Regions from separate parts of the Streptomyces sp. NBC_01445 genome, predicted to be linked through region 1. Evidence: riboswitches for the same ligand, from Rfam matches in the RefSeq annotation. Region 1 holds a riboswitch; each other region holds the start of a gene.
The links. A riboswitch is a leader RNA that binds a small molecule or an ion and turns the genes downstream of it on or off. The one in region 1 is predicted to bind cyclic di-AMP.
Positions count from the first base shown of each region.

Region 2: another riboswitch for cyclic di-AMP. It lies ahead of OG574_RS37980 (C40 family peptidase); the one in region 1 lies ahead of OG574_RS27560 (transglycosylase family protein).
Region 3: another riboswitch for cyclic di-AMP. It lies ahead of OG574_RS15645 (M23 family metallopeptidase); the one in region 1 lies ahead of OG574_RS27560 (transglycosylase family protein).

Region 1 covers NZ_CP109485.1:6,032,026-6,038,998, forward strand. The annotation lists gene OG574_RS27550 (cytochrome P450 family protein) at 1-519, shown strand, start outside; gene OG574_RS27555 (transglycosylase family protein) at 659-1,642, shown strand; cyclic di-AMP (ydaO/yuaA leader) riboswitch at 1,812-1,983, shown strand; gene OG574_RS27560 (transglycosylase family protein) at 1,988-2,665, shown strand; gene eno (phosphopyruvate hydratase) at 2,981-4,267, shown strand; gene OG574_RS27570 (FtsB family cell division protein) at 4,364-4,852, shown strand; gene OG574_RS27575 (DUF501 domain-containing protein) at 4,960-5,490, shown strand; gene OG574_RS27580 (Ppx/GppA phosphatase family protein) at 5,487-6,431, shown strand; gene OG574_RS27585 (NAD(P)/FAD-dependent oxidoreductase) at 6,854-6,973, shown strand, end outside.
Region 2 covers NZ_CP109485.1:8,326,838-8,333,810, reverse strand. The annotation lists gene OG574_RS37995 (hypothetical protein) at 1-18, shown strand, start outside; gene OG574_RS37990 (ATP-dependent Clp protease proteolytic subunit) at 183-818, shown strand; gene OG574_RS37985 (hypothetical protein) at 826-1,134, shown strand; cyclic di-AMP (ydaO/yuaA leader) riboswitch at 1,488-1,665, shown strand; gene OG574_RS37980 (C40 family peptidase) at 1,669-2,142, shown strand; gene OG574_RS37975 (DUF6328 family protein) at 2,249-2,806, shown strand; gene OG574_RS37970 (ATP-binding protein) at 2,828-3,262, opposite strand; gene OG574_RS37965 (helix-turn-helix domain-containing protein) at 3,535-4,416, shown strand; gene OG574_RS37960 (DUF397 domain-containing protein) at 4,426-4,662, shown strand; gene OG574_RS37955 (8-amino-7-oxononanoate synthase) at 4,646-5,806, opposite strand; gene bioB (biotin synthase BioB) at 6,007-6,973, shown strand, end outside.
Region 3 covers NZ_CP109485.1:3,431,775-3,438,747, forward strand. The annotation lists gene OG574_RS15630 (bifunctional acetate--CoA ligase family protein/GNAT family N-acetyltransferase) at 1-268, opposite strand, end outside; gene OG574_RS15635 (HPr family phosphocarrier protein) at 446-727, shown strand; gene OG574_RS15640 (GntR family transcriptional regulator) at 921-1,607, opposite strand; gene OG574_RS15645 (M23 family metallopeptidase) at 1,869-2,657, opposite strand; cyclic di-AMP (ydaO/yuaA leader) riboswitch at 2,671-2,826, opposite strand; gene OG574_RS15650 (M16 family metallopeptidase) at 3,023-4,408, opposite strand; gene OG574_RS15655 (M16 family metallopeptidase) at 4,405-5,814, opposite strand; gene OG574_RS15660 (DNA gyrase/topoisomerase IV subunit A) at 6,056-6,973, shown strand, end outside.

The sequences.
Region 1 (6,973 bases):
AACCTCATCGGCAACGGCACATACGCCCTGCTCACCCACCCCGAGCAGCGCGAGCGCCTGCAACTCTCCCTGGAAAGGGGCGAATCGGGCCTCCTCGAGACCGGCATCGAGGAACTCCTGCGCTACGACGGCCCGGTGGAGCTCGCCACCTGGCGCTTCGCGACCGAGCCGCTGACCGTCGGCGGACAGGACATCTCCGCCGGCGACCCCGTCCTCGTCGTGCTCGCCGCCGCAGACCGCGACCCGGCGCGCTTCGAGGAGCCCGACACTCTCGACCTGTCCCGGCGTGACAATCAGCACCTCGGATACGGGCACGGCATCCACTACTGCCTCGGCGCACCCCTCGCGCGCCTGGAGGGACAGACCGCCCTCGCGACGCTTCTGACGCGCCTTCCGGACCTGCGACTCGCGGGAGAACCTGCCGATTTGCGCTGGCGCGGCGGGCTCATCATGCGGGGATTGCGCACACTTCCGGTCGAGTTCACGCCGCATCAGGAGGGCTCGGACAAAGCCCCGTAACTGACGGGCCGTCAAGACTGTGACTTTCACGTGATCTCTGCTGCATCGACTTGTGACAAGCGTTCGACTCCCGCTACGTTCACCAGTCATCGCGGCACCACCCGCCGCAGCATTCCCCGAGCCACCGAAAGGCGCCTCCATGCTCACCGGGAACGGTCGTCACCGTCGCCCCCGCCAGGCTCCCGCGCTCATCGTCGCCGCGGGAGTGGCCGGCTCCGCCATCGCGATCCCTCTGCTCGGCGCGACCAGCGCGAGCGCCGCGTCGACGGCCACATGGGACAAGCTCGCCGAGTGTGAGAGCGGCGGCTCCTGGAGCGCCGATCCGGGCAACGGCTATTACGGCGGGCTCCAGTTCTCCCAGGAGACCTGGGAGAACTACGGCGGCCTCGACTTCGCGCCGCGCGCCGACCAGGCCAGCCGCTCGCAGCAGATCGCCGTCGCCGAGAAGGTCCTCGCCGACCAGGGCCCGCGGGCATGGCCGGTCTGCTCGGTCACCTCGGGGCTCACGGCGGACGCCGCCGCCGCCGATGTCGACCCCGGGGCGGCCCTGCCGACCCCGTCGGCGTCGGCCGGTGACTCCGGGAGCGACGACGCGGCGGACGGCGCCGCGAAGGGGGACGCGAGCGACGAGCCGTCGGACTCCGCTTCCTCGGGTGCGAAGGACACCTCCCGAGAGAAGAATCACGACAAGACGGGTGATACCGCAGGTAACACCTCGGATGACTCCAAGGGTGACAAGTCCGGCCGGGACGGCTCGACTTCGACCCCCGCGACGCCCTCGCCGGAGACCTCCGCCGGCTCGGACGCGGCCACCCCGCCCGCCTCCGGCCGGCACCGCGGCGACGCCGCCGCGGACGACACCGCGGACTCCTTGCGCGCCGACGACGGCTCGGGCCGCCATGCCTCACGCGGCGACGAAAGCGGGCGTAAGCAGGCGAATCAGGACGAAGGTGCCTACACCGTGCGCGCCGGCGACAACCTCTGGGACATCGCCGACACCCATGACGTGGACGGCGGATGGGCCGCTCTGTATGCCGAGAACAAGAAGACGGTGGGTGCCGACCCGGACCTCATCCTTCCTGGTCAGAGTCTGGATCTTGGGCTCGAATCGGGCGAAAAGTAGCGGCAGTTCGGGCTGAATGTCCGCTTTGGCGAGAGTGAGAGATGGGTCTCAAAGGCCCTGATCGTCTTTGAAATTCCGGCGATCCACTGCTTACGGTCATCACCGCTCGCCACAGCGGGCCCCGTCGGATGTCACGCCGAATCCTGCCAATGTCCGTACGGGAACAGTCGTCGCGTAAGCGCCGTAGGCAGGAGCGGGGGACCCAAGGTAAGTGCCGGCCCCGGCCGTTGAGAGACGGCCGGACGACCGGCTTGGGGTTAAGTCGCACGCAGGACGTGCGACCGGGCACTCATCCGGCCCGAACCCGACAGCTCACCTCGTAGGCGTCGGTGAGGGGATCTCTCGATGCTGTTTTCCAGCAAGGGCAAGCACCGCCGCCCGTCCAAGGCCGTTCGCGTCGCCACGCTCGCCGGTGTCGCCGGTGCCGCTGTCGCCGTCCCGCTGATGGGTGCCACCGGTGCCTCCGCCGCCACCGCCTCCGAGTGGGACGCGGTCGCGCAGTGCGAGGCCGGCGGCAACTGGTCGATCAACACGGGCAACGGCTACTACGGCGGCCTCCAGTTCTCCTCGTCCACGTGGGCCGCGTACGGCGGCACCGCGTACGCCTCCACCGCCGACAAGGCCTCCAAGGCGCAGCAGATAGCCGTCGCCGAGAAGGTCCTGGCCAGCCAGGGCAAGGGTGCCTGGCCGAGCTGCGGCGTGGGCCTGTCCGCCGCCTCGACCGGCTCCGCCCCGGCCGCCGCCCCGCAGCCGGAGCGCAAGGCCGAGCAGCCGACCACCCGCAGCCAGGAGCGCAAGGCGCCTGCCGCGAAGCAGAAGTCGAAGAAGACCGTCGAGACCCCGGCCGGCAAGAAGGTCAAGAAGGGTGACGGCGAGTACAAGGTGAAGGCCGGCGACACGCTCAGCACCATCGCCGAGGCGCACCACACCAAGGGCGGCTGGGCGAAGCTCTTCAAGCTGAACAAGGACATCGTCGAGGACGCCGACCTGATCTACCCGGGCCAGCAGCTCCACCTCAAGTAAGTAGGAGAGGAGCAGCGGCCCCAGGCCGCTCGGGTACCGGCTTTCGGCGGACGGCCGGTACCACGCCAGGTTCCCCCAAGGACTCCCCGCCCCGGGTGCGCATTCCCCCGTCGCGCCCGGGGCGGGGCTTTGGTGTGTGAGGGGTCCTGGGCTTTCGTCCGTTGTCGGCCGGGACTTTTTGTTCCGTTCGGAAACAATTCGCTCTCGGTTTTGTCCACGGGCCGGTCGGTCGGCTGGCCGATGCCTGGAGCCGGATAGGCTCAGGTGTTGCCGGACCATGCGGCCCGGCGTAGTTGCGTCACATCCCAGAAGGAGATGCTCGTGCCGTCCATCGACGTCGTCGTAGCCCGGGAAATCCTGGACTCCCGAGGCAACCCCACGGTCGAGGTCGAGGTCGGCCTCGACGACGGCAGCACCGGTCGTGCCGCTGTCCCGTCCGGTGCGTCCACCGGCGCGTTCGAGGCCATCGAACTCCGCGACGGTGACCCGAACCGCTACCAGGGCAAGGGTGTCGAGAAGGCCGTCCTCGCCGTCATCGAGCAGATCGGCCCGGAGCTCGTCGGCTACGACGCCACCGAGCAGCGCCTGATCGACCAGGCGATGTTCGACCTGGACGCCACCGACAACAAGGGCTCGCTCGGCGCCAACGCCATTCTCGGCGTCTCCCTCGCCGTCGCGCACGCCGCCTCCGAGGCCAGCGACCTGCCGCTGTTCCGCTACCTCGGCGGCCCGAACGCGCACCTGCTGCCCGTCCCGATGATGAACATCCTCAACGGTGGGTCGCACGCCGACTCCAACGTCGACATCCAGGAGTTCATGATCGCGCCGATCGGCGCGGAGTCCTTCTCCGAGGCCCTTCGCTGGGGCGCCGAGGTCTACCACACCCTCAAGAAGGTGCTGAAGACCAAGGGCCTGTCCACCGGCCTGGGCGACGAGGGCGGCTTCGCCCCGAACCTCGGCTCGAACCGCGAGGCCCTCGACCTCATCGTCGAGGCCATCAAGCAGGCCGGTTACGTCCCCGGCGAGCAGATCGCGCTCGCCCTCGACGTCGCCGCGTCCGAGTTCTACAAGGACGGCAAGTACGAGTTCGAGGGCAAGTCCCGCTCGGCCGCCGAGATGACCGAGTACTACGAGGAGCTCGTCTCCGCGTACCCGCTGGTCTCCATCGAGGACCCGCTGTACGAGGACGACTGGGCCGGCTGGAACGTCATCACCGAGAAGCTGGGCGACAAGGTCCAGATCGTCGGCGACGACCTCTTCGTCACCAACCCCGAGCGCCTCGCCCGCGGCATCGAGGAGGGCTCCGCCAACGCCCTGCTCGTCAAGGTCAACCAGATCGGTTCGCTGACCGAGACCCTGGACGCCGTCGAGATGGCCCAGCGCAACGGCTTCAAGTGCATGATGTCCCACCGCTCCGGCGAGACCGAGGACGTCACCATCGCAGACCTCGCCGTCGCGGTGAACTGCGGCCAGATCAAGACCGGCGCCCCGGCCCGCTCGGACCGCGTCGCCAAGTACAACCAGCTCCTGCGCATCGAGGAGATCCTCGACGACGCCGCGGTCTACGCCGGCCGCAGCGCATTTCCCCGCTTCAAGGGCTGAGCCACACAGGCTTCGGTAGAAGCGTCGTACGTACGTCCCCGCACCCGGTCCCGTACCGTGTGCGGGGACGTACGCACGTAAAGGGGAGGCGCGAAGATGGCCGGGAGAGTCCGGGACAGGGACCGTGACCGGTTCTCCACCGCGACCCGGCTACGTCTGCTCGGCGAGCAGACCGCCGAGCGCGTCTACCGCTCACAGACCAGACGCCAGGCCCGCCGCTCCCGCCTCACCGGCCGCGCGGCACTCCTGGCCCTCGTCCTGTGCACCCTGGTCGTCGCGCTCGCCTACCCCATAAGGCAGTACGTCTCCCAGCGCGGTGAGATCGCCGATCTCCAGCGCCAGCAGCAGGAGGCCCAGAGCAGGGTCGACAGGCTGCGCGACGAGAAGGCGCGCTGGCAGGACGACTCGTACGCGGAGCAGCGGATCCGCGACCGGCTCCACCTGGTGATGCCGGGCGAGACCGGCTACATCGCCCGCGACCCCGACGCGGCGAAGCGCACCCGCTCCGAGCAGGGCGCGGCGGGCCGGCCCTGGTACTCGAACGTCTGGGACGGTGTCGACAAGGCCGACCGCCCCGACAACTGACCCGTCTCACCAACGCCCGAAGCCGAAGCCCCAAGCCGCAAGCCCGAAGCCCCGAGCCCGAACCCGTAGTACCCCCACCGAAGTTCACTGAAGGAAAGCCCCCAGGCATGGACACGCCCCCGCCCCAGACCGAGCCGACCACGCCCACGGACGCCGACATCCAGGCGTTCAAGGAGCAGCTCGGCCGCCCGCCGCGCGGCCTGCGGGCCATCGCGCACCGCTGCCCGTGCGGCAACCCGGACGTGGTCGAGACGGCCCCGCGCCTCGAGGACGGCACGCCCTTCCCGACGACGTACTACCTCACGTGCCCGCGCGCCGCGTCCGCGATCGGCACCCTGGAGGCGAACGGCGTCATGAAGGAGATGACGGAGCGCCTCTCGACGGACCCCGAGCTCGCGGACGCGTACCGCAAGGCGCACGAGGACTACATCGCGCGCCGCGACGCCATCGAGGTCCTCGAGGGCTTCCCGAGCGCGGGCGGCATGCCGGACCGGGTGAAGTGCCTGCACGTCCTGGTCGGCCACTCCCTGGCCGCGGGCCCGGGTGTGAACCCGCTCGGCGACGAGGCCATCGCGATGCTGCCCGAGTGGTGGGCGAAGGGCCCGTGCGTGTCGGCCGCGCCCGAGGAGAGCGAGTGACCAGGGTCGCCGCCGTCGACTGCGGCACGAACTCGATCCGCCTGCTCGTCGCCGACGCCGACCCTGTGACGGGCGAACTCGTCGACCTGGACCGCCGCATGACGATCGTGCGGCTCGGGCAGGGCGTGGACCGCACGGGACGGCTCGCGCCCGAGGCGCTGGAGCGCACCTTCGCGGCCTGCCGCGAGTACGCCGAGGTCATCAAGGCGCACGGCGCCGAGAAGATCCGGTTCGTGGCCACGTCCGCGTCCCGCGACGCCGAGAACCGGGACGACTTCGTGCGCGGGGTCATGGACATCCTGGGCGTCGAGCCCGAGGTCATCACCGGTGACCAGGAGGCCGAGTTCTCCTTCACCGGCGCGACGAAGGAGCTGACGGGCCGGGCCGACCTCGACAAGCCCTACCTCGTCGTGGACATCGGCGGCGGCTCGACGGAGTTCGTCGTCGGCGAGGACACGGTCGTGGCCGCGCGCTCCGTCGACATCGGCTGCGTCCGTATGACGGAGCGCCACCTCGTGGGGGAGGACGGCCAGGTCACCGACCCGCCGACGCCCGCGCAGATCGAGGCCGTCCGAGAGGACGTCGTCGCGGCCCTCGACCTCGTGACGCAGACCGTCCCGCTGACCGCGGCCCGCACGCTCGTCGGCCTCGCCGGCTCCGTGACGACGGTCGCCGCCCTCGCGCTCGGCCTGACCGAGTACGACTCGGTGGCCATCCACCACTCCCGTATCTCCTACGAGCGCGTCGCCGAGCTCACGGACTGGCTGGTGACGTCCACGCACGACCAGCGCTCCCTGAACCCGGTCATCCACCCGGGCCGTGTCGACGTCATCGCCTCCGGCGCACTGGTGCTGCGCCTGATCATGGAGTGGATCGGCGCCAAGGAGGTCGTGGTGAGCGAGCACGACATCCTCGACGGCATTGCCTGGTCGATCGCCTAGCCCGCCCGTCCAAGGTGCCCGGCCCCTCCAAGACCCCTCTCCCGGCCTCTTCCTGGAGGGGGGCGACACGCTCCGGCGACACCCCGTCGGGAAAGTTCGTGAAGTTCTTCACAAGGAATTCGGCCCCGTTGGGCGAGGTTCCGGGTCAGATGGCCCGCGGAAGGGGGTCCTGGGGCCCTGGCGGCTGACGCGCGGGGCGTTCCAGACTTGTTTCGGACAGATGAACCGGGCGAGTGGTCCACCCCCGCCAAATGCCCGGAGCGGCAGCTCAACAGGGGTGTGGAACGACCGGCGTTATACCGTGGTTCCCCGCTGGGGCCATGACGTCCGTCACGTGGGCGGCGAAGTGTAGCAGAGGCCCTCTCCATGCTTGTGAAGGGGCGCACGAGCGACCCCCTCCGGACAGGTGGATACTCGATGGCATGAGCACCACGGAGCGTCCCAGGATCCTCGTAGTAGGCGGTGGGTACGTAGGCCTGTACGCAGCACGACGCATTCTCAAGAAGATGCGTTATGCGGAAGCGACCGTCACGGTCGTGGAC
Region 2 (6,973 bases), 2.3 Mb from region 1:
GACGACGGCGACCGGTAGCCACGCCCCAGAAGCACGGAGAGGGGGTCGGCCACGTGCATCGGGCGCGGGCCGGCCCCCTTCTTCGCGTTTCTCGGAGCCTTGGTCCTACTCAGCCATCCGTACGTCCTGTACATTTTTTACAGAAGCAGCGACAGAGTTCCGCGCTCACGGAGGCATGTGCCATGAACCGACCTTCCGCCCGCTACGTCCTGCCCGAGTTCACCGAGCGCACCTCGGCCGGACAGGGACCGCTCGATCCGTACTCCAAGCTTTTGGAGGAGCGGATCGTCTTCCTGGGGACACCGATCGACGACACCTCCGCGAACGATGTGATGGCGCAGTTCATCCACCTCGAGTACGCCGCGCCGGACCGGGACATCTCGCTGTACATCAACTCCCCCGGCGGCTCGTTCAGCGCCATGACGGCGATCTACGACACGATCAAGTTCGTCAGCTGCGAGGTCGAGACCGTGTGCCTCGGGCAGGCCGCCTCCGCCGCCGCCGTACTCCTGGCCGCCGGGACGCCGGGGAAGCGGGCCATGCTGCCCGGCGCGCGCGTGGTGATCCAACAGCCGGGGCTGACCGAGCCCGCGCAGGGCCAGCCGACCGACCTGGAGATCCAGGCCCGTGAACTGGTGCGCATGCGCGCCCAGCTGGAGGAACTGCTCGCGCGGCACACCGGGCAGAGCCGAGAGCGCATCGCCGCCGACATCGAGCGGGACAAGATCCTTCAGGCCCAGGACGCCGTGGAGTACGGGCTCGTGGACCGGGTCATCGAGAACCGCAAGCCGTCCGGCTCGGGCCACGGCGCCAGGTGACCCGGCGATGCTGCCGCCCGAGCTGCCCCCGCTGCCCGCGCTGACGCGCGCCGAGTGCGAACTCCTCGACCGCTATCTGGAAGTGGTCGACCTGCTCGGAAGGATCAACCCGGCCAGGAGCGACCACACGTATGGCGGACTCCGGGCCGCGCAAGCACTCGTCGGCGGGGCGACGGCGCTCAGGGACGCCCTGACGCTCATGCATCAGCGGGGCGAGGCCGAGCTCCACGCGACGACGCTGGCTCGGGCTTTGCGGCTCCTGGACGGAGAAAGGAGGACACAACGGGTCACAGTGCCGCCGGAGTCGGTCAATTGACGGTCCGTTCAAGACCGAAGCGATCGATCCGAACCGTCCGGGCCGGGGTCGAAACGGACCAGAAGAGGTACCCACATACGGCGTAGCCGGTACTCGCACATGCGAACCGGAAAAGTTGCGCGGAACGCCTACGCGAAGTCGGGAATTCCGCCTTCCGCTGCTGGTGCGGGGCTCGTTGGGACCCCCGCACCGGGGTGGAGAAGTGTGCTGTCCACCCGATTGGATCACTCGTGAGGACACTCACACAACGCCGATTCCGCTCTGCGTTCGCGGTGTTTGTGCGTGAAGATCCCTTCCGACGACAAGCCCCCGCCGCCGCGGCGGGGCGGTCCGTGCGGACGCCGAGTCCTGCCGCCGTACGGATGCCAGGTCGACAGAAGTGGATCGGCAGGAGTGGAGGACCCAGGCACGACGGGCCGCCGGAGCTGTTTTCCGGGCCGGCCCTTGGGGTGAAGCCGCACTTCGCGGCCGGGCAACTTCGCCAGCCCGAATCCGACAGGTCATCCTTCACAGGCGGCTGACGAAGGGTTGCGCATGACTGCGCTCAATCGTGTCCCGTCGCTGCTGACCCGGGCCGGCACCGCCTCGGCCCTCACGCTCGCCGTAGCGGGCGGCAGCCTGCTGGTCCCAGGAGCCACGCCCGAAGCGGAGGCCTCGCCACCTGCGACGAAGGCTCTCCAGATCGCGGCATCAAGGAAGGGAAGCCCCTACCAGTGGGGCGCCTCAGGACCGCACAGGTTCGACTGCTCGGGCCTGACGGTCTACTCGTTCAAGCGAGTGGGCAAGAAGCTGCCCCGTACCGCCGCCCAGCAGTACAACAAGACCCGCCATGTCTCCGCGTCCCATCGCAAACGCGGTGACCTGGTCTTCTTCCATTCGGGCCGCGGCGTCTACCACGTCGGCATCTACGCCGGGAAGGGAAGGATCTGGCACTCGCCGAAGACCGGTGACGTGGTGCGGCTCCAGCGGATCTGGACGAAGAGCGTCTGGTACGGGCGCGTGCGGTAGCGCCACCTGACGGGCTCCTGGGGCCCTGGCGGCCCGTCAGGCGTTACCGGGTGCACGCGCCCTCCCCGGCCGTCTCGGAACCGCGCGATGGGGTACTCGTGGTCGTATGGACGAGGACCGACCGGCCGGCGACGAGGATGCCCCACGCAACTCAGGTCCCAGGAGCGTGGGGCGGGACCGGCACGAGACGCCGCTGGAGCGCGCGGACCGGAACTTCGGCGAGCTGCTCCAGGAGCTGAGAGTCACCCAGACGGGCGTGCAGATCCTCTTCGCGTTCCTGCTGACGCTGGCGTTCACTCCAAGGTTCCCGGCACTGGACGGCGTGCAGCGCGCGACGTACATCGCGACGCTGCTGCTCGCGGTGCTCGCCGCCGCGCTGTTCACGGCGCCCGCGGCGCTGCACCGCGCGCTCTTCGGGCGGGGTGCCAAACCGCAGATCGTGCAGATGTCCTCGCGGCTCGCCGCGGTCGGCCTGGGCGTTCTGATGCTCGCCCTGGCCGGGTCCGTGCTGCTCGTCGTGGACGTCACCGCGGGGCGGGCGGCGGGCATCGCGGCCGGGGCGGGCACGTTCGCGGTCTGTGCGGGCCTGTGGGGCGTGCTGCCGCGTCTGGTGCGGCGCTCACTCACGCGGGCGCAGGAGAAGACGGGCACCCCGTCCCCGTAGCCGCGCCACCGCAGCCGGCCTTCACACCGACTGGACGGGGACCGTCCACGGCAGGGCGATCCACACGGTCTTGCCGCCCTCGGGGGTGGGCCTGACCGACAGGCTTCCGCCGCACTCGGAGGTCAGACAGCGGATGATCACCATGCCGCGCCCGTTGTCCTGCTGGACGGCGGCCGGGAGCCGCTTCGGGTAGCACGGGTGGCTGTCCGTGACGCCGATGCGCAGGTGTTCGTCGCGCTCCAGCTGCACGTCGACGGTGAAGACCGGCGACTGCCCGCGGGTGTGCATCACGGCGTTCGTGGCGAGTTCGGAGACGATGAGCCGGACCGTGTCGGCTGTTTCCGCGTCCCGCGGCATGCCCCATTCGGCGAGTACGTCACCGACATATGTGCGGGCCGACGAGACCGAGGCAGGATCGCTCGGCAGAGTGACGGATGCTTCCTGGTGATCTGCCATGGCGACGTCGTCCCTTTTTTCGCCGGGGCCTGAATCCGACACATGGCGGATGACTCGAGGCGACCCCCGGACTGGTGCTTCGCGCCAGACTGCCACTCCCGCTCCTCCAGTGGAGCCGATCCCCCGAGATATGCATATATCTGTCGCTCGAAGCGGTGAACTCTGCGTTGGTGGACCGCATTTGGGCGTACGCCGCCGGCTTCCTCTACCGTCGGCTCGGAACACGATCCGCCGGGCCGGAAGGAGCCGGGCCGCAGGTCCGAGGAGACAGAATGAAACACGGTCCGGCGGTGCGCCGCCGCAGGCTCGGCGCGGAGCTGCGCGCGCTGCGCGCCCGCGCGGGGTTCACCAGTGGCGAGACGGCCCGGCTCGTCGGCTGGCACCAGTCGAAAGTGAGCCGTATCGAGACCGGCCGCAGCGGCGTGAAAGCGTCGGACGTACGCCTCCTGCTCGACGCGTTCGAGGTCACGGACCCCGGCATACGGGACCTACTGGTCGCGCTGGCCGGGTCGGGGGACGACGGCGGCCAGCACTGGTGGCACGCCTACCGGGGCCTTCTGCCGCCCGCCTACCGGGACTTCATCAGCCTGGAGTCGCAGGCGTGCCGGGTCAGGACGGTCGAGACGTCCGTCGTGCCGGGCCTTCTCCAGACGCCCGACTACGCGCGTGCGGTAACCAGGGCCGCGCTCGACGGGCTGCCGGACGGGCAGGTCGACGCCCTGGTCGAGGTGCGGATCGCCCGACAGGACGTGCTGCGTTCGGCGTCGCCGCTGCGGCTCAGCGCGGTACTCGACGAGGCGGTGCTGCGGCGGCCGGTGGGCGGTCCCCGGGTGATGGCGGAGCAGCTGCGTCATCTCGCCGCCGTGGCGAAGCTTCCCCATGTGCGGCTACAGGTATTGCCGTTCACCGCGGGGGAGCATGTCGGACTAACCGGCCCTTTCGTTGTGTTCTCATTTCCGAACACTTCTGATCTGGACGTAGTAGTTCTCGACCATTTGACGAGTAGCCTCTACCTCGAGCGGAAAGAAGACCTCAAGGCGTACACGGACGCCTTCGACGCCCTTCGGATCCACGCCCTTTCGCCCGGGGACTCACTGGATTTCATCACCGGGATCGCCGGAGCGCACCCCCCACCGGACAGTGAACGCACGTAAGGAGGCACCATGTCAGCTCTGCCTCGGTACGTACCATCCGCCGCGGTTCCCAGCACCTCTCTGCACGACGCGTCATGGCGGCGAAGCAGCCGAAGCACCGGAATGAACAACTGCGTCGAGACGGCTCCGCTGCACCACGGCCCTTCGGCCGGACTCCTCGCGGTGCGCGATTCCAAGCGCACGGCCGGACCCGCCCTGCTGTTCTCGCCCTCCGCCTGGGAGGGGTTCCTCAGCTCCTTGCGGTGAACGCCGAGTCGGGAGCGTTGCGGCTGATCACCCGTACGGCCTCGGCGATTTGATCGTCGGTCAGGTCGGCGCGGGCGGTCAGCCGCAGCCGTGAAATGCCGTCCGGCACGGACGGCGGCCGGAAGCAGCCGACGGCGAGGCCGGCTTCGCGGCAGTCGGCCGCCCAGCGCACGGCCTCTTCGGGGGACGGCGCGCGCACGGAGACGACGGCGGCGTCCGGTCGAACGGCCTGGAGCCCCTCGGCAGTGAGGAGTTCGTGCAGCGAGGAGGCCACGGCGCGCGCCCGGTCGGCGCGCTCGGGCTCGCGGCGCAGCAGGCGCAGGGCCGCGAGTGCGGCGCCGGCCGCCGCGGGCGCGAGGCCCGTGTCGAAGATGAACGTCCGTGCGGTGTTGACTAGATGGTCGATCACCCGGGCGGGACCGAGGACGGCGCCGCCCTGGCTGCCGAACGACTTGGAGAGGGTGACGGTGACGACGGTGTCGTCGGCGCCCGAGAGCCCCGCCGCCTGCGGCGCGCCCCTGCCGCCGTCACCGAGCACGCCGAGTCCGTGTGCGTCGTCGACGATCAGGCCGGCCCCGAACTCCCTTGCCACTCCTGCCAGTTCAGCCAGTGGAGCGGCGTCGCCGTCCACCGAGAAGACGGAGTCGGAGACGACGACCGCCTGCCCCTGATGCGTGTCGAGGGCCTTACGGACGGCGCCCGGGTCGGCGTGCGGGACGACCTGCGTGGCGCCGCGGGCGAGCCGACAGCCGTCGATGAGGGAGGCGTGATTGCTCGCGTCCGAGACGATCAGGGAGCCGTGCGGGGCGAGCGCGGTCACGGCGGCGAGGTTGGCCGCGTAGCCGGACGACAGGACGAGTGCCGCCTCGAAGCCGCAGAACGCGGCCAGTTCGCGCTCGAGTTCGGTGTGCAGTTCCGTGGTGCCCGTGACGAGCCGGGAGCCGGTGGCGCCGCCACCCCAGCGCAGCGCCGCGTCCGCCGCTCCCCCGGTGATCTCGGGGTGGCGGGTGAGGCCGAGGTAGTCGTTGCTCGCGAGATCGAGGAGCGGGTTCTCAGCGGGGCGGGGACGCAGCGTGCGGACCAGTCCGGCGCCGCGGCGCACGCGCTCCTGCTCGTCGATCCAGCCGAACGGCGATCCCGCCATGTGAGTCCCTCCGACGGCCGTGTCGCGGCCGGTTCTCGAGCGGGGTGTGCTGTCCCGTGCCCGCTGCGTCTTTGTAGGCAGTGCACAGACACTAGCGGGACATCCAGCCACCCAGGATGTGGCAATACCCACACGCCGAACCGGCAGAGTTGTCCGAAGCCTCCTTGGCCTGAGCAGGGGACGTAGGTCAGGATCGGGCCATGGACCTGCTGAACACGCTGGTGGACAAGGGGCTGCGGCGCGAGCTGCCGAGCCGCGAAGAAGCGCTCGCCGTTCTGGCGACTTCCGACGACGAACTGCTCGATGTGGTGGCCGCGGCCGGCAAGGTGCGGCGCCAGTGGTTCGGCCGGCGGGTGAAACTCAACTATCTGGTCAACCTCAAGTCGGGCCTGTGCCCCGAGGACTGCTCGTACTGCTCGCAGCGGCTCGGGTCCAAGGCGGAGATCCTCAAGTACACGTGGCTGAAGCCCGACGAGGCGTCGAAGGCCGCGGCCGCCGGTGTCGCGGGCGGCGCGAAGCGGGTCTGTCTGGTGGCGTCCGGGCGCGGCCCGACGGACCGGGACGTCGACCGCGTGTCGGAGACCATCGGCGCGATCAAGGAGCAGAACGAGGGCGTCGAGGTGTGCGCCTGCCTCGGTCTGCTGTCCGAGGGCCAGGCCGAGCGGCTGCGCGGCGCGGGGGCCGACGCGTACAACCACAACCTCAACACCTCCGAGGGCACGTACGGCGACATCACGACGACGCACACCTATGCGGACCGCGTCGACACGGTGCAGAAGGCCCACGCGGCCGGTCTGTCCGCCTGCTCCGGTCTCATCGCGGGCATGGGCGAGAGCGACGAGGACCTGGTCGACGTCGTCTACTCCCTGCGCGAACTCGACCCGGACTCGGTGCCGGTCAACTTCCTCATCCCCTTCGAGGGCACGCCCCTCGCCAAGGAGTGGAACCTGACGCCGCAGCGCTGCCTGCGGATCCTCGCGATGGTCCGCTTCGTCTGCCCCGACGTCGAGGTGCGGATCGCGGGCGGGCGCGAGGTGCACCTGCGCTCGATGCAGCCGCTGGCGCTCCACCTCGCCAACTCCATCTTCCTCGGCGACTACTTGACGAGTGAGGGCCAGGCGGGCAAGGCGGACCTGGACATGATCACGGACGCCGGGTTCGAGGTCG
Region 3 (6,973 bases), 2.6 Mb from region 1:
TGAACTCGCCGCCCACAGTGGCCGCGAGACCCACCCGGTCCACGTAGTCGTGATGGGTGAACCGGCGGACGTCCTTGGCGGACAGACGCGGGTACGGCGCGAAGAAGCGGTAGTACTTCGACTCGTCGGAGACCTGCTCGTAGTAGCTCGTGAGCCGCTCGGCGTCGTCGATGGTGATGGGCCTGATGCGCGCGGTGCCGCCGTCGCGCAGCACCACGTCTGCTTCCCAGTGGGCGGGGTATGCGTGCCGGTCCGACGGGGTCTGCATGGGGCCAGCGTACGGCGCAGCGGTGACAGTCGTACGGGTCGCGGCGCGAGCGGGCCGAAGGCACTCTGTGAGGGCCGACGGGCGTGTGCGGGCGGTACGCAGGGCTCACATCGGGCACGTCCACCGATGTGGCAGACTGGTCTAGACAACTGTGAGAATCCTGAAGGGCAGCATCACATGGCTGAGCGCCGCGTCAACGTCGGCTGGGCCGAGGGCCTTCACGCCCGCCCCGCCTCCATCTTCGTCCGCGCGGCCACGGCGGCCGGCGTCCCCGTGACGATCGCCAAGGCCGACGGCAGCCCCGTCAACGCCGCCTCCATGCTCGCGGTGCTCGGCCTGGGTGCCGGCGGCGGCGAGGAGATCGTCCTGGCCTCCGACGTCGAGGGTGCGGACATCGCGCTCGACCGTCTGGCCAAGCTGGTCGCCGAGGGGCTCGAGGAGCTTCCCGAGACCGTCTAGTACGGGCCCCTGTACCGGGTCTCCCGATTCTTGGGCGCCGTCTCCTGCTCACAGAAGATCGCGCCGCATAAAGGGTCTGTTCGGATTTTCCGAGCAGACCCTTTTGCTTTCTGCGGCTCTGTTCTCAGAATTCCGGGGCAGCGGAAACAGAGCCCCTGGAAATGAGCCGCCCTCTTTGTATACGGCGCCTCTGTTAATGCTGAAGCCCCACTGTGTTGACGGGATGTTGCGAAGTCCTCACACGGCCACCCGCACGGGGGGCGCGCATGCGGTGAGCGGCCGCGGCGCGCTCCGTGTGCTGCGCCGTGAGCGCCCGCGCGCGCTCCACGTCACCGCGCGCCACGGCGTCGACGATCGCCCCGTGCTCGGCCCAGGAGTCGGCGGGCCGCGCGGGCTGCTCGACGGTGTACATCCACGCGATCTTGTGGCGGAGCTGGGTGAGCATCGTGATCAGCCCCGGGCTGCCGGACGCCTGCGCCAGCGTCTCGTGGAACCAACTGCCCAGCGAGCGCAGATCCTCGCTCTGACCTCGCCTGGAGCGCTCTTGGCCGAGCCTTACCAGGCCCCGCAGGACCTTCAGGTGCGCCTCGGTGCGGCGCTGCGCGGCGCGGGCCGCTGCGAGCGGTTCGAGGAGCATGCGGATCTCCAGCTGATCCGCCGCCTCCTGCGCGGAGGGTTCGGCGACGCACGCACCCGCGTGCCTGCGGGTGACGACGAAGCCCTCGGCCTCCAGCGTGCGCAATGCCTCGCGCACGGGGACGCGCGAGACGCCGTAGCGGCGGGCGAGCACCTCCTCGGTGAGTCTGCCGCCGCGCTCGTAGACACCGGAGACGATGTCGTCGCGGATCGCCGTGCATACCGAGTGCGCCGGAATGCGCATGCCCCGACCTCCGCCTTAATCCCCGCGAAACGCGGTCGATAGTCGCCCGTACAGCGCGATTGACGTCTGTTCAGCTCGCCTGTCCAGCGACTCTATTCCAGCGGGCGCGAATTTCCGACGGCAGGCCGTAATCCATGGATATTTTTTGGACACCGGCGTCAGGAAGAAGCGGGCCGGGAACAAGCGGGTCCGGGAACGACGAATGCCCCGGCTCGGTGAGCCGGGGCATTCGGTGCGTCTTCGCGAGGTGCGCGGCGAAGGTCAGACGTTCACGCCGTGGGAGCGCAGGTACGCGACGGGGTCGATGTCCGAGCCGTACTCGGGGCTCGTGCGCGCCTCGAAGTGGAGGTGCGGGCCCGTGACGTTGCCGGTCGCTCCGGAGAGGCCTATCTGCTGCCCCGGGGTGACCGTCCGGCCGACGGAGACACCGATGGACGACAGGTGGCCGTACTGCGTGTACGTACCGTCGTTCATCTTGATGACGATGTTGTTGCCGTAGGCGCCGCCCCAGCCGGCCTCCACGACCGTGCCCGCGCCCACCGCGTGGACCGAGGTGCCGCTGGCGGCGTGGAAGTCGATGCCGGTGTGGCTGCCGGAGGACCACAGGCCGCTGCTCGCTTTGTACGCGGTGGACACGTACGAGCCGGTGACCGGAATGACGAAGGCGTTCAGGCGCTTGCGCTCGGCCGCACGGGCGGCGCGCTCCTTGGCCTCGCGCTCGGCCTTGGCCTTGGCGGCTGCCTTGCGCCGGTCCTCCTCGGCCTTCTTCTCGGCTTCGGCCTCGGCCTTCTTCTTCGCGGCGGCCTCGTCGGCGGCCTGCTGCTGGGCGGCGGCCTGCGCGTCGATCTGCTCCGCGAGGGAGTCACCGATGGCGATGGCCTTGGTCAGGCCGGTCTGCTCCACAGCCGCGTCGTCGGCGGCGAAGGCGGGGGCGGCGAGGCCTCCGATGACACCGGTCGTGGTGAGCGCGGCGACGCCGGCGACCTGCGCGGTGGTGCGCGTGAGACGGCTCGGGCGACGGTGCTTCCCGGTCGCACGGGTGAACGCCATGGGGTGGCTGATCCTTTCCTTCCTTCTCGCCTACCGGGTTAGCTGACGGGTTCGGAGCAGGAAGGTCTCCTACGGACCCCCTTCAGGGAAGGGCGTCCGATTCACCCCAGGGACGGTGGGTCCCCGGCTCCCCCGGCTCGCGCCTTGGGGGACTCGGCGATGACTGTCCGGTGCCACGGGCGCGGCGTGCTTCTGGCGGACAGCCGGACCGACGCTAAGCGGGGCAACTTTCAATCAACAAACGGAACCGGGCTTTTGTAGCGCATGCCACAGGGCAGACAGGCAACCACTGGTTCAATTCAGACAAACAGGGGCCCCGGTGGTCATCTCACCCACCGGGGCCCCTCGTTGCACACCGGTCACGGTCAGCCCGTGACGACGGTCACCTCTCCGATGCCGAGCGCCCTGACGGGCTCCTCGATCTGCGCGGCGTCACCGACGAGCACCGTCACCAGACGGTCCATCGGGAAGGCGCTCACGACGGCCGCGGTGGCCTCCACGGTGCCCGTCGCGGCGAGCCGCCGGTACACCTCCGCCTGGAAGTCGTCCGGCAGGTGCTGCTCGACCTGGTCGGCGAGCGTCCCCGCGACGGCCGCGGCGGTCTCGAACTTGAGCGGGGCGACGCCCACCAAATTCTGTACAGCCACGTCCCGTTCGGCGTCGGTGAGGCCCTCCGCCGCGAGCGTGCGCAGCACCTTCCAGAGGTCGTCGAGCGCCGGACCCGTGTTCGGCGTGTCCACGGAGCCGCTGATGGCGAGCATCGCGACGCCCGTCCCGTCCGGCGCCGAGCGCAGCACCTGGCCGAACGCCCGCACGCCGTAGGTGTATCCCTTCTCCTCGCGCAGGACACGGTCCAGGCGGGAGGTGAGGGTGCCGCCCAGGCAGTACGTGCCGAGCACCTGCGCCGGCCACACCCGGTCGTGCTTGTCGGCGCCGACGCGGCCGATCAGGATCTGCGTCTGCACCGCGCCCGGCCGGTCGACGATGACGACACGGCCGGTGTCGTCGGCCGTCACGGGCGGTACGGGGCGCGGCTCGGCCGTGTTCCCCGTCCAGGCGCCCAGTGTGTCCGCGAGCAACGCGTCGAGGTCGAGGCCCGCGAGGTCGCCCACGACGACCGCGGTGGCCGTGGCGGGGCGCACGTGCCGGTCGTAGAAGGCACGTACGGCCTCCGCGTCGACGGCCGCGACGGTCTCCTCGGTGCCCTGGCGCGGGCGGGACATGCGCGCGGTGGCCGGGAAGAGCTGCTTCGAGAGCTCCTTGGCGGCGCGGCGGCCCGGGTTCGCCGTCTCGTGCGGGATCTCGTCGAGGCGGTTGCGCACGAGGCGTTCGATCTCGCTGTCCGCGAACGCGGGCGCCCTGAGGGCGTCGGCGAGCAGGCCGAGCGCCTTCGGCAGGCGGGAGACGGGCACCTCCAGGGAGACCCGTACGCCGGGGTGGTCGGCGTGCGCGTCGAACGTCGCGCCGCAGCGCTCCAGCTCGGCGGCGAACTCCTCGGCGGCGAGCTTGTCGGTGCCTTCGGAGAAGGCCCTCGCCATGATGGTGGCGACGCCGTCGAGCCCGGCGGGCTCGGCCTCCAGGGGCGCTTCGAGGTTGATCTCGACCGCGACGACCTGCTGGCCCGGGCGGTGGCAGCGCAGCACCGTCAGGCCGTTGTCGAGGGTGCCGCGCTCGGGCGCGGGGAAGGCCCACGGCCTGGCCGTGCCGGCCTGGGGCTGCGGGTGGAAGTCCATGGTCGCGAGCTCGGTCACTTGCCGGCCTCCTTGTCTGCGGTCTCGATGGCGTCTGCGGTCTCGCCGACGGTCTCGTCCGCGGCCTCGTCCGTGCTGGACGCTTCGGCGGTCGCGTCGGCCTCTTCGGGGGCCGTGGGCTCGTAGACGAGCACCGCGCGGTTGTCGGGACGCAGGTGGGCCTTGGCCACCTCCTGGACCTCCTCGGCGGTGACGTCGAGGACGCGCTGGACGGCGGTCAGGGCGAGCTGCGGGTCGCCGAACAGGACGGCGAACCTGCACAGTTCGTCGGCGCGGCCCGAGACCGTGCCGAGCCGGTCGAGCCACTCGCGCTCCAACTGGGCCTGGGCGCGCTCCATTTCCTCCGGGGTGGGCCCGTCGGCTGCGAACCGCGCGAGCTCCTCGTCGACGGCCTCCTCGATGACCGGGACCTCGACGTCGGCGGACGTCTTCACGTCCAGCCAGCCCACGGAGGGCGCGCCCGCGAGCCGCAGGAGACCGAACCCGGCGGCGACGGCGGTCTGGTCGCGCCGTACGAGACGGTTGTAGATCCGGGACGACTCGCCGCCGCCGAGGACCGTCAGGGCCAGGTCGGCCGCGTCGCACGCGCGCGTACCGTCCTGCGGCAGCCGGTAGGCGGCCATCAGCGCGCGGGCCGGGACCTCCTCCTCGATGACCTCGCGCACGCCCTCACCGATCAGGTCGGGCAGGGCGCCGTCGCGCGGGGGCTGCTTGCCGTCGTGGCGCGGGATGGAGCCGAAGTACTTCTCGACCCAGACCAGCGTCTGCTCGGGGTCGATGTCTCCGACGACCGAAAGCACGACGTTGTTCGGCGCGTAGTACGTACGGAAGAAGTTCCGCGCGTCCTCCAGGGTGGCCGCGTCCAGGTCGGCCATGGAGCCGATGGGCGTGTGGTGGTACGGGTGGCCCTCCGGGTAGACGAGGGCGGTCAACTTCTCGAACGCGGTCCCGTACGGAACGTTGTCGTAGCGCTGACGGCGCTCGTTCTTGACGACGTCGCGCTGGTTCTCCATCGACTCCTCGTCGAGCGCGGCGAGGAGGGAGCCCATCCGGTCGGCCTCCAGCCAGAGCGCGAGCTCCAGCTGGTGGGTCGGCATGGTCTCGAAGTAGTTGGTGCGCTCGAAACTCGTCGTCCCGTTCAGCGAGCCGCCGGCGCCCTGCACCAGCTCGAAGTGCCCGTTCCCGTGGACCTGCTTCGAGCCCTGGAACATCAGGTGCTCGAAGAGATGAGCCAGGCCCGTGCGGCCCTTGACCTCGTGGCGCGAGCCGACGTCGTACCAGAGGCAGACGGCTGCGACCGGGGTCAGGTGGTCCTCGGAGAGCACCACGCGCAGGCCGTTGGCGAGGCGGTGCTCGGTCGCTGTCAGGCCGCCGGAGCCGGCCTCGGCGGTGGCCGTGTGACCCATGGGCATGTACGTCCCTTCGATCGCTGAACTATCGCGGAAACTGCAGATGTGCTGCCAGTTCTGCCACTGTATGCAAGCGTTCTGACGCCTGGCGAAGTTCCCGCACTGGGTACGCCGAGAGCGAGCACCGAACGCCCTACGGACGGGTCGCGGTCGGCGTTGTCAGTGGGGCGGTCCACAATGGTGCGCGTCAGATTCTCGTACATGCCCCGGCAGCATCTGTGAAGGAGCCGCAGCAGCGATGGCCCGCCGCAGCACGAAGACCCCGCCTCCCGACGACTTCGAGGAGCGGATCCTCGACATTGACGTTGTCGACGAAATGCAGGGCTCCTTCCTCGAGTACGCGTACTCGGTGATCTACTCCCGGGCCCTGCCGGACGCCCGTGACGGCATGAAGCCCGTGCACCGGCGCATCGTTTACCAGATGAACGAGATGGGCCTGCGCCCCGACCGCGGCTACGTGAAGTGCGCCCGCGTCGTCGGCGAGGTCATGGGTAAGTTGCACCCGCACGGAGACGCGTCGATCTACGACGCCCTGGTGCGGCTCGCCCAGCCGTTCTCGATGCGCCTCCCCCTGGTCGACGGCCACGGGAACTTCGGCTCCCTGGGGAACGACGACCCGCCGGCCGCCATGCGGTACACCGAATGCCGGATGGCCCCGGCGACGTCGCTGATGACGGAGTCGATCGACGAGAACACGGTCGACTTCGGGCCGAACTACGACGGCCAGGAGCGGGAGCCCGCCGTCCTGCCGGCCGCCTACCCGAACCTCCTGGTCAACGGCGCGTCCGGCATCGCCGTCGGTATGGCGACGAACATGCCGCCGCACAATCTCGGCGAGGTCATCGCCGCCGCGCGCCACCTGATCAGGCACCCGGGCGCCGACCTCGAGACGCTCATGAAGTTCGTCCCGGGCCCCGACCTGCCGACGGGCGGCCGGATCGTCGGCCTGTCCGGCATCAAGGACGCCTACGAGTCGGGCCGCGGCACCTTCAAGATCCGCGCCACGGTCTCCGTGGAGGACGTGACGGCGCGCCGCAAGGGCCTCGTCGTCACCGAACTGCCCTTCGCGGTGGGCCCCGAGAAGGTCATCGCGAAGATCAAGGACCTGGTCGGCTCGAAGAAGCTCCAGGGCATCGCGGACGTCAAGGACCTCACC